DNA from 2 places in the Paenibacillus salivarius genome. Region 2 is predicted to be linked to the other one. Evidence: predicted binding sites of a transcription regulator. Region 2 holds the regulator's gene; the other holds the start of a gene.

Region 1 (5,620 bases), 1.7 Mb from region 2:
GTTCCAATCATGACACAGACACCCTCAGCTCTCGTCAGGCCAGTATAGATCAGATTTCGAGCCAACATAACGTAATGGCTGGTAGAGACAGGCATAATAACTACAGGGGCTTGTCCACCTTGAGCCTTGTGTATGGTAATGGCATAGGCCAAGAGCAAGTCTTTTAATTCATGCTTACTGTAGACCACTACTTTCCCGTGAAAATCACAGGCAAGCCCTATTTCATCCGTCAACTCGCCTTCTTCATCCTTCACTAAGGCTGTACCTATGACAACGCCAATATCACCATTTAAAATCTTTTTCTTATAGTCATTACGAATCTGAATAACCTTATCTCCTTGACGATATATACGCCCAACGGTCTTTATCTCGGCTTTATCTAGTGCCGGAGGATTCACCGCCGCTTGGAGTGCATTATTCAGTTCCTCAGTGCCAATTACACCTTTCTTCATTGGGCTGAGAACTAGAATATCTTCTAACTTATGCCCCTTGTCCAAAAATCTCAGTACACTGAGCACAACCAGATGAGCAATCCGTTCAGGCTCAGGCTGCTCGATGAAAAAGAAATCGTCTTTATTTTTATCAATGACGATCTGTTCTCCATTATTTATGCGATGAGCATTCATAATGATTTGGCTTTCTTGCGCCTGGCGGAATATCTCTGTTAAACGAACATGCGGAACTCCTGCTGTGATCATGTCGTGTAAAACATTACCCGGCCCCACAGATGGAAGCTGATCGCTGTCTCCTATAAGGACCACTTTTGTATTTGGCCCGATTGCCTGAAATAGATGATAAGCCAATTGCAAGTCCTTCATCGACACTTCATCCGTGAAAATCAGGTCAAACGGCAACGGCATATCATCCCCATACTCTGGTTCTGCTCCTGGTCGGAAGCCAAGCATCATATGAATAGTTGAAGAGTTCATTCCCGTCAGTTCTCCAAGCTTACGAGCTGCACGGCCTGTAGGCGCACATAGCCCAATGGATGCTTCGGGATAGTGCTTTTTATATATGTCGATCATAGCCTTTACCACAGTTGTTTTGCCGGTGCCTGGATTCCCTGTAACAATTAGAATCTGCTGACGAAACATTTCTCTAATGGCTTCACGTTGCTTATCAGCCAAAACTATACCATGCTTCATCTGATACTGTTTGATTGAATTTTCTATAGAAGGCATAGCTCCGCCACTCCGGGTTGCCATGCAAGCCAGCTTATGAGCAAGTTTATTCTCATAGATATACAGGTGCTTCGGATAAATCTTATCTTCTTCCCATATTACTTGTTCGTGAGCTGCCATTAACTGAAGCTCTGTTTCAATATCCTGTTCTGAAACGCCTCGTAAAAGCTCTTTAGTCCGATCAATTAGTTCGTGTTCAAAGACAAAGCAATGACCACCCTTATAGCACGTCTCGTTAAGAACATGCTGTAACGCTGCATTTAAGCGATACGGTGAGTCCATACTAATGCCTATTGTCATAGCTATCTCATCAGCCTTAAGAAACCCGATTAGATGAATCTCCGTGAGTCGATATGGGTTGCGCCGCACAATATCAACGCACTCGTTCCCCCATTGCTTATACATTTTCGTTACAGTATCCGCAGAAATTCCGTAGGGCAACAGCGTCATCATAATCTGCTGAATTTCAAAATTGCTTTTAATGCTATCTGCAATTTTCACTGCACTTTTCGTGCCAATCCCCTTAATACCCATTAGACAAGCGGCACCCTCATGCATAATTCGTTCCAGTGCTCGATCACCGAGCTTTTGAACGATCAATTCAGCAGTTTTCACTCCGCACCCTTTGACGAATTTAGAACTGAGGAAGGAAATAATCTGGTCCTTGGTTTTAGGCAAAGGCCGCTCCCAGTGATCTACAGCAAACTGTAGTCCATATTTGGGGTGAGTCTCCCACTTACCATGAACAGTAATCCGCTCCCCTTTGTTTACTCCGTAAAGATTGCCTTTAATGGCAAAGGGTTCACCGCCGTTTTCCGGCTGCCAACGCGCTACACCAAAGGTATCCTCCTCACTCAAACTACCGTTACGTGGATGGATGAAGTACACCACATGGCCTGTGCTCGTTTCTAGTAATGGTGCTTCCATCAGCTAACACCTGACTCACGAAGATATTTAAACAATAAAGTTATCAATGATCGCGGTGATTGCAGCCATTTGCTTTGAAGATCAACAGAGTATATAATTTTGTCCAAAAAGGTTCTTGGAAAACTCACAATTTCTTTGTTATTTCTTACAAATGCTCGTACCCTTTCAGCCATTCGGTTCTTATGTTGCTGAATGCTTTTCAGTTCCCTTGCCACTACTCCAACCGGCTCTTCAGCCCCCTTTTCAAGCTGTTGTATCGCACTCATTGTGAGTTTGTGGATGGCTGAAATTGCAACATCCAAAGCTTTTAGTGCTTGTACGCGCTCTTCCTTAGTCTTGGCCATATTGACCTCATGCAGAGCATTCTTCATATTTTTCTCAACTTCATCGACTTGAACCTTTTCTTCCGTAGATCCAGGTGCCTCTTGCTCTTGAATAGGCACTGCAACTTCAACTTGTTGTTCCTCTGGCTCAAGCCCTAACATCTTTTGAAACTCTTCGGCTCCGATAACTTGTCCAGAGCCAGTAAATTGTTTTATTACTCCGGGGATACTCTTGATGAGATGCCACACATCGGCAGGTAAATGCGCCGAGCAATTATTTTCATCGACTGAGTAATTCATTTCAATAAAAATATAACCGGGCATAATAGCACGTTTAATCTCTTTTCCAAGCTTTCCCTGACCGAGCAATCGTCGAGTAGTTGTTGTAAATGTATGTACTGCCTTGATCCAATTTTGAGCGGATTCATTTCGAGCAAACGCCCACTCCATCAGCTTTTTAACATTGTTCTCTTTACCAGTCATAACCTGTATTGCAAATGCAGCTCCCATCAGAGTACCTCCTTCATCGTTTTACTCACTACATAGCTTTTTCTTGCTTTGCTTTTCGGCTAGCTTGAATCTCAGCAGCGTATTTGATATTTAAAGCTGCCAGCATTTTGTGCAGCTTATTCCAAGCTTTTTCAGATAAACCAGGGTTATATGGTTTTGAGATTTGCATTCTAATAATCGCCTCCAACAAAGTTTCTATAAAGAATACTTTTTTGAAATTATGTTTTCATTTAGTTTACTTTTGAGGTAAAAAAATATCATCAGGATACATATTAAAAAATGCTGCTATTTTTACTGCAAGATCATAGTAAAGTTTCCTTTTACCGTTCTCGATTTGCCAGTAGTAAACCTTACTTATCCCTACAGCATCAGCGACTTCCTGACAAGTTTTATTATTATTTTTTCTTATTTGCTTTAAAGTCAAGAGCACTATGCAGCACCTCCTTGAATAAACCATTAGTGAACTATACCCAGTATATGTTAGCGTTTAGTGAATTGTCAATGAATAATTTCTATTTAGTTAACTACATTGAAGTTAGCCGCTCGTTAACTTATTATTAAGTTAATTGAACTTGTTCTGGAGTGATTAAATTGTCTTTTCCCTATCGTTTAAAGCAACTTAGAAAAGAGCATAAGTGGACACAAGAAGAGCTAGGTGCAAAACTGAACCTAACTAAAGTTTCCATTTCAGGTTATGAAAATGGAAATAGAACTCCTGACATGGACACCCTCATAAAAATATCAAACGTCTTTAATGTGTCTATCGATTATCTCGTAGGAAAATCAGATGTACGTTCTGTTGATTCACCCATTATTTCCGGACAAGTCTTGAAGAATTCAATCACTAATTCTCCAAAGCCACCACTTCTTGAACAAATTTTTTTCGATGGTTTTTTAGAGGCTTCAAACGAAGAAAAGGAAGAAATTATTCGCTACTGGCATGAAGAAATCAAAAAGAAAAAGAAAGTACCTCCTACAGAAAAAGACACTGACGAATCCGCTTGGGATTTGAAAGATAAATAATTCTATAGCCCTTTAGGGCTTTTCTTTTACAGTTTAAACAGAACATACGTTCCGTTTAAACGTGTTTTCAAAGCTTAGAACACCATAATCACCAAGAAAAAGGACGATGTTTCATGAACTTAAACTTAGAGCAGCAAGTGAATAAACTCTTGAATTATCTCAATATCCACTACCCACACGAAATCGACATCGAAGCCATCGCTTATGCTTGTAAAGCCGAAGTCTTTCCAACTTCAATCCGCAGTCATTGTATCGCCCATCCCACAAAAATAGGATGGAGCGGTTTATATATCAACGATCAGTTATCTCTGCCTGAATGGCGACAGACCGTAGCCCATGAGTTGTGTCATCATGTTCTACATGTAGCCTCCCACTTAGAAATATCGAACTTACATATCCAGCGCCACGAAATACAAGCAGCACATTTCGCAGAGTATCTGCTTGTACCCCTTCACATGATCAATCATGACGATATTGCACACATCAATTACCTTGATGAAGGTATTCGCTGGATTGCTGAAGAATTTGTCGTTCCACTCGACTTAGCCAAAAATAGATGGGAAGCCTGGAATGCACAAAACATTAATGCTTAAGGAAGCGATGTATAAATGCGTGTTGCTATCTATATTCGTGTATCAACAGACATGCAAGCAGAAGAAGGTTTTAGCATTGAGGGGCAACGTAGTCGTTTAATCAGCTTTGCAGAATCACAGGATTGGGTCATACACGACTTTTACGTTGATGATGGCTATTCAGCAAAAGACTTAAAACGCCCAGATATGCAGCGTATGTTGGAAGATATGGAGAAGAAACTGTTTGATGTTGTTCTCGTTTACAAACTCGACCGCCTTACTCGTTCCGTAGGCGACCTACACTCCCTACTTAAAACATTTGATCTTTATGGCGTGAAGTTTAAGAGCGCTACAGAGATTTTTGAGACGACGACAGCAATGGGGAGGTTCTTTATCACCCTTGTCGGTGCAATGGCTGAGTGGGAGCGTGGGACGATCTCAGAGCGTGTACGCTTCGGAGTCGAGCAAATGGTTGCGGAGGGGCGACGTCCAGGTGGCGTAGTGCCCTATGGATACACGCAGGACGAGCAACTCATTCCTGAAGAGGCTGCACTGATTCGTGAAGTCAGAGATTTGTATATGAGTGGTAAAGGTTATAAATCTGTGGCTATGATTATGAATCGCTCGGGTAAGCTTCGAAGAGGGCGAGAGTGGACTGATGCTACCGTTGCCTACACATTAGAGAACCCATATTACGCAGGTATCATTAGGATTGGTTCAAAGACCCCTGCTGGTACATACGTTAACAGCAAACGAGATGAGAGGGTAAAGTGCGTATATGGTAAAGGATCACATGAACCTATTTTTACTCAAGAGGAGTATGAAGAACTCAAGAAATACATGAAACGGAAATCTCAAGGCGGATTCAGCAAAGTTGGTGAATACTGGTTTAGTGGCGTTTTACGTTGTGGTCGTTGTGGAGCAGCTATGTTTGGACGATTGACAACAAAAAGAACAACAACCAAAGGGATTGTCCGTACTCAATACTATATTTGCTCTAACCGTCATCACAGTAAGACGTGTGATCTCCCTATCTTTCGCCAGACACACATCGAACATTTGGTGTTCCAGTACATTAATCAAA
Region 2 (5,620 bases):
ACAGAAATCAATGGAAAGTGATCGAAGCGTTTCAAAAATACCAAGTAAGCGATTATCATTTCGCAGGCTCAACCGGATATGCGTATAATGATCGCGGACGCGAGGTGCTCGACCTTGTTTACGCCGATGTATTCGGTGCGGAGGGGGCGCTGGTGCGTCCGCATTTTGCGTCGGGTACGCATACGATCGCGACGGCGCTGTTCGGCGTGCTGCGGCCGGGAGACGGTCTGCTCTACATTACGGGCACGCCTTACGACACCTTGCATAAAGTGATCGGTAAACCGGGGGATGGAACCGGGTCCTTGCAGGATTTCGGCATTCACTATGATGAAGCTCCGCTCCGCGAAGACGGTTCGGTGGATTGGGATACGGTTTCCATGAAAATGAACGACAAGACCAAGGTCATAGGCATCCAGCGTTCAAGAGGATACGATTGGAGGGACTCTTTTACCGTAGAGCAGATCGGTGAGATGGTAGCCAGAGTGAAGGCGATGAAACCGGACTGCATCGTATTTGTGGACAACTGCTACGGCGAGTTTACCGAGGATCGGGAACCGACGCAGGTTGGGATCGATCTGATGGCAGGCTCTCTGATTAAAAATCCGGGGGGAGGCCTGGCGGAAACCGGCGGGTATATATGCGGCCGAGCGAAATTGGTGGAGCTTGCGTCCTATCGCTTGACAGCTCCCGGGATCGGTGGCGAGGTAGGCGCGATGCTGGGGACGACCCGGGGAATATATCAGGGATTATTTCTGGCACCGACGGCCGTAGGACAAGCCGTTAAGGGAAGCGTTCTGGCCGCCGCCGTTTTTGAACGGGCCGGGTTTGAAAGCCGCCCCCGCTGGGATGCGAAACGCACGGACTTGATTCAGGCGATTTCCTTTGCCGATCCGGAACAGCTGATCGCTTTCGTGCAGGGCATTCAACGCGCCGCAGCGGTTGACGGCCATGTCGTCCCTGAACCATGGGATATGCCTGGTTATGAACATCCCGTCATTATGGCGGCAGGTACGTTTATTCAAGGGGGGAGCCTGGAGCTCTCCGCGGATGCCCCGATCCGGGAGCCTTACATCGCCTATATGCAGGGCGGATTAACGTATTCCCACGTCAAATTCGGACTCTTGACGGCACTGCAAACGATGCGCGATCGAAAACTTTTATAACATGGATATTGACATGTTAGGATAGTTGACATAGAATTGGTTCATGATGAAAGTACCGGGAGGTTGCGAGCGATGAATGATGAAATTCGGAGAAATATGGCTTTGTTTTCGATAGGAACCGTCATGAAGCTTACGGATCTTACGGCAAGGCAAATCCGTTATTATGAACAGCATCAATTGATCGTTCCTGCCCGAACTACCGGGAACCAAAGATTGTTTTCCTTTAATGATGTCGAACGTTTGCTTGAGATCAAAAACCTGATCGACAAGGGCGTCAATATCGCCGGAATCAAGCAAGTGATGAACCCGCTGAACAAAGATTCGGAGTCGGCTACGGTCATCGGTGACTCTCAAAAGACGCACAAAGCGATTACGGATTCCGAACTTCTCAAGAAACTGAAGCAAGAACTTGTCCAAAACGCGGGTAAGCCGGGACAGGTATCTTTGATCCAAGGAGAGCTGTCCCGTTATTTTAAATTATAAAGTGGGGAGAGATTAGTTTGGGTTACTCAAAGGAAGACATTCTGCGCATTGCGAAGGAAGAAAATGTTCGCTTTATCCGCTTGCAATTTACCGACCTTCTCGGAACGATTAAAAATGTTGAAATTCCTGTAAGCCAATTGGAAAAAGCGCTTGATAACAAAATGATGTTCGACGGTTCTTCCATCGAAGGATATGTGCGGATCGAAGAATCGGATATGTATCTTTTCCCTGATCTTGATACATGGGTGATTTTCCCTTGGGTAACGGAAGACCGCGTCGCCCGCCTGATCTGCGATGTTTATATGCCGGACGGCACGCCGTTCGAAGGGGATCCTCGGTATATTCTGAAACGTGCTTTGAAAGAAGCCCAAGATATGGGATACACGGCCATGAATGTCGGACCGGAGCCGGAGTTCTTCCTGTTCAAAACCGACGAAAAGGGAAATCCGACGATGGAATTGAACGACCATGGCGGTTATTTCGACCTTGCGCCTACCGATCTTGGCGAGAACTGCCGTCGCGAAATCGTGTTGACGCTGGAAGAGATGGGATTTGCCATTGAAGCCTCTCACCATGAAGTTGCGCCAGGACAGCATGAAATCGACTTTAAATATGCGGATGCGGTCAAAGCAGCCGACCAAATCCAAACGTTTAAACTTGTCGTAAAAACGATTGCCCGTCAACACGGTTTGCATGCGACATTCATGCCTAAACCTTTATATGGCGTGAGTGGATCGGGAATGCACTGCAACCAATCGTTGTTCAAAGGCAAGGAGAACGCCTTCCTCGATGAGAGCGATCCGCTTGGCTTGAGCAAAGAAGCCCGCCATTACATGGCCGGGATTTTGAAGCACGCCAGAGCTTTCACCGCGGTAACGAACCCTACCGTGAATTCCTACAAACGTCTAGTACCCGGTTACGAAGCGCCTTGCTACGTTGCCTGGTCTTCGAGTAACCGTAGCCCGATGATTCGTATTCCAGCGTCCCGCGGATTGAGCACGCGTATCGAAGCGCGGAACCCGGACCCTGCGGCCAACCCTTACCTTGCCCTGGCGGTTATGCTTAAAGCAGGCCTCGACGGCATTAAGAACGAATTGCCGCTGACAAATCCGGTTGACCGTAACATCTACGTGATGTCCGAAGAAGAACGAGTGGAAGAAGGAATTCCAAGCTTGCCTTCCAACCTGAAGGAAGCGCTCGACGAACTGATTCGCAACGAAGTCATTTGCGAAGCGCTCGGCGATCACGCGCTGACTCATTTCTATGAACTTAAAGAGATCGAATGGGACATGTTTAGAACACAAGTCCATCAATGGGAAAGAGATCAGTATATGACGCTGTATTAATGGACAAAAACCCTTGCATCGAAGGTGCAAGGGTTTTTTTGTTATTTGGGGATGAGTCCAGACATTTAATGAATTAAATACATATGATTGAGTGAAGTCAAGATAATTGAGGAGGGGTTAATGTGGGTTACGACGGAAAAGCATTGTTTACTTCCACGGCAACGATTCTGGTACTCTACATTTTGCTCGTTATTGTTTTGAGAACATTCTAATTATGATTACGTGGACAACAAAGTGATGACCAGCAGTTCATAAAGCACCAGCGTTAAAATCGTTTCGTCATAGCCTACAGACGGGCTTCCGAAAAAAGCCCGATGGCCATGATGATGCGGGACGGCCAAGTGCATTAAGCCCCTGTCGCAGCTGACAAGTCTGCCTGTGACGACTTGGCCGTCCATTGTTTCGACTCGTACGATCCGATTTGTATACTGCCCGCAAACTTGGTGTAAATGAAATCTCATGGATGATAAGTGATGAACCATGTTCCGATCCGCCTGATAAATCACTCTATGCTGATAACCATCCTGTTGAATGCTCATGGAAATGGGATTCCTCCTTTGAAATAGGCAAAAATATAATTTATAGTATGTTTTTCTGTTCTCATACGTTCATCGCTTCAGTCTCCTTTGGCCACAACATCAAAATAACTTTTGGATTTATGGGGATGCTATGTGCAAGGAGTGATCGGCATCATGGTGCTTGCCCTGAAAAAATATCACAGACGCAGGTTATGGTTAAGAAAGCTGTGGCAAGGAGAAAGAAGCGGAATGAACCGCAAGTGGATCAATGATGATATTCGGCCCGTGTAACATGAAAACAAAAAAAGGCTGCCATCTATAATGGTAGCCTCTTTGCGTTGCGGACGTATAAATTAGTGCAAATCCCGGAACAAACCAACGACTTTGCCGAGAATAGTGACATGTTTGAGCCGGATCGGCTCCATGGTCGGATTTTCGGGTTGCAGACGGATGTGGTCTTTCTCTTTGTAAAAAGTTTTCACGGTAGCTTCGTCGTCTTCCGTCATGGCAACGACGATGTCGCCGTTGTTGGCGGTTTGCTGCTGCCGTACGATCACATAGTCCCCGTCATGTATACCCGCTTCGATCATGCTGTTCCCCATAACGGAAAGCATAAATATTTCGCCTTCAGCGGCATAATGCTGCGGAAGCGGAAAATAGTCCTCTATATTCTCGGTAGCCGTGATCGGTACGCCTGCGGTAACCTTGCCGACGACCGGCACCCGGGCGACGCTGTGTGCGAACATGCCGAGCGTATCGGAATCTTCCTGGCCAAGCAATTCGATTGCCCGCGGCTTGGTCGGATCCCGGCGGATAAACCCTTTCTTCTCCAAACGGTCAAGATGGCCGTGTACGGTTGAACTGGAAGCCAGTCCGACCGCTTCTCCGATTTCTCGAACGGAAGGAGGATAGCCCTTCATCCGGACCTCGTTGCGTATAAATTCCAATATTGCCTGTTGACGGCTGGACACCTTGGACATTTCGATAATCAACCCCATTAGTAACGTTTGGAAAAATTATAACATAGAACTGAAGTTCGTACAAACATAAGTTCTAAAAAGCACTTTTCAAAAAAAGCCAGGTCGCTCAGGGAGTTTATTCCCGATCAAAGGATGTTAAGGTAGAAGGTTTTAACATTCTGAACCCCAAAAAAGAAAAAGGGAACAATTGTTCGAAAAAATACTTGAATCAAACAAGTGTTCGTGTTATATTATTAACGAAATAAGAACACTTGTTTGGAGTGATGGGATATGTTGAAATACAGTACATACCAAAGCATTTACGATAAGCCTGCGCCTCGTACGCGTGCTTCTTTGACAGATAAGTTCGGCTTTTTGGGTTTGGGCAAAGGTTTGTTGAAGGTCTCCCTTTTGCTAATGCTGCTTATGTTGACGGGAACAGGGGTGGTTACGGCATTTGCCGCCGCCTCGGATGACCATGTTCAGAAGGAACAGACCATCGTTGTTGTGAAGTCGGGCGATACGCTTTGGGAAATCGCTGCCTCTCATAAACCGAAGGGACAAGATACCAGGATCTATATCGCTGCGATCAAACGCTTGAACGGCTTGTCGTCGGGCAGCATTCAAGCTGGAGATACGCTAGTGCTGCCGAATTAATTTATATCGATATATGACGAAATAAAGATTCAATAGATGTCTTTTTAAACTACCTCTTTATATGAAGGAATTTACAGAGCTTGATCAAGAGCCCCTCGCCTTGACAAGCTCTTTTTCACATGTCAAAGTAGGATTGTTGCACCTTATTTCATTAATAAATAGAAACAGGAGGGGAACCATGGACATAGATGCTTTGGTGAATCGAATTAATGAACTGGCCCGCAAAGACAAAACCGTCGGATTGACGGAGGAGGAAGTTTTGGAAAGATCCAAGCTGCGGGAAACCTATTTGCAGAATTTCAGAAAAAATCTCCGCCAGCAACTGGACCGAATTGAAATTGTGGATGAGTAAACCCGGCCTTCGGGCCGGATACATAACCATATGACTTAGGAGGAGAAGGAATGGGCTCGTTTGACAGAAAAGTGGAACGCAATCAGATGAAACTGAACAAAAAAGGAAAGGGCCCGCAAGTGAGGGGCGGCCGCAGCCAGGA

What was found. The regulator LexA, encoded in region 2, represses DNA repair genes until DNA is damaged. The targets are predictions, from matches to a motif close to CGAACATATGTTCG.
Region 1: a site for LexA is predicted at 4,004-4,017, ahead of ACSFXJ_RS19980 (ImmA/IrrE family metallo-endopeptidase). Genes of this name have one in related genera too.

Annotation. Positions count from the first base shown of each region.
Region 1 covers NZ_CP195592.1:4,318,216-4,323,835, forward strand. The annotation lists gene recD2 (SF1B family DNA helicase RecD2) at 1-2,108, opposite strand, end outside; gene ACSFXJ_RS19960 (transcription termination/antitermination NusG family protein) at 2,108-2,941, opposite strand; gene ACSFXJ_RS19965 (hypothetical protein) at 2,970-3,110, opposite strand; gene ACSFXJ_RS19970 (helix-turn-helix transcriptional regulator) at 3,177-3,371, opposite strand; gene ACSFXJ_RS19975 (helix-turn-helix domain-containing protein) at 3,533-3,964, shown strand; gene ACSFXJ_RS19980 (ImmA/IrrE family metallo-endopeptidase) at 4,078-4,557, shown strand; gene ACSFXJ_RS19985 (recombinase family protein) at 4,573-5,620, shown strand, end outside.
Region 2 covers NZ_CP195592.1:2,652,572-2,658,191, forward strand. The annotation lists gene ACSFXJ_RS11975 (aminotransferase class I/II-fold pyridoxal phosphate-dependent enzyme) at 1-1,163, shown strand, start outside; gene ACSFXJ_RS11980 (MerR family transcriptional regulator) at 1,236-1,646, shown strand; gene glnA (type I glutamate--ammonia ligase) at 1,664-2,992, shown strand; gene ACSFXJ_RS11990 (YjcZ family sporulation protein) at 3,115-3,204, shown strand; gene ACSFXJ_RS11995 (hypothetical protein) at 3,211-3,531, opposite strand; gene lexA (transcriptional repressor LexA) at 3,864-4,490, opposite strand; gene ACSFXJ_RS12005 (LysM peptidoglycan-binding domain-containing protein) at 4,761-5,126, shown strand; gene ACSFXJ_RS12010 (DUF896 domain-containing protein) at 5,305-5,478, shown strand; gene ACSFXJ_RS12015 (hypothetical protein) at 5,529-5,620, shown strand, end outside.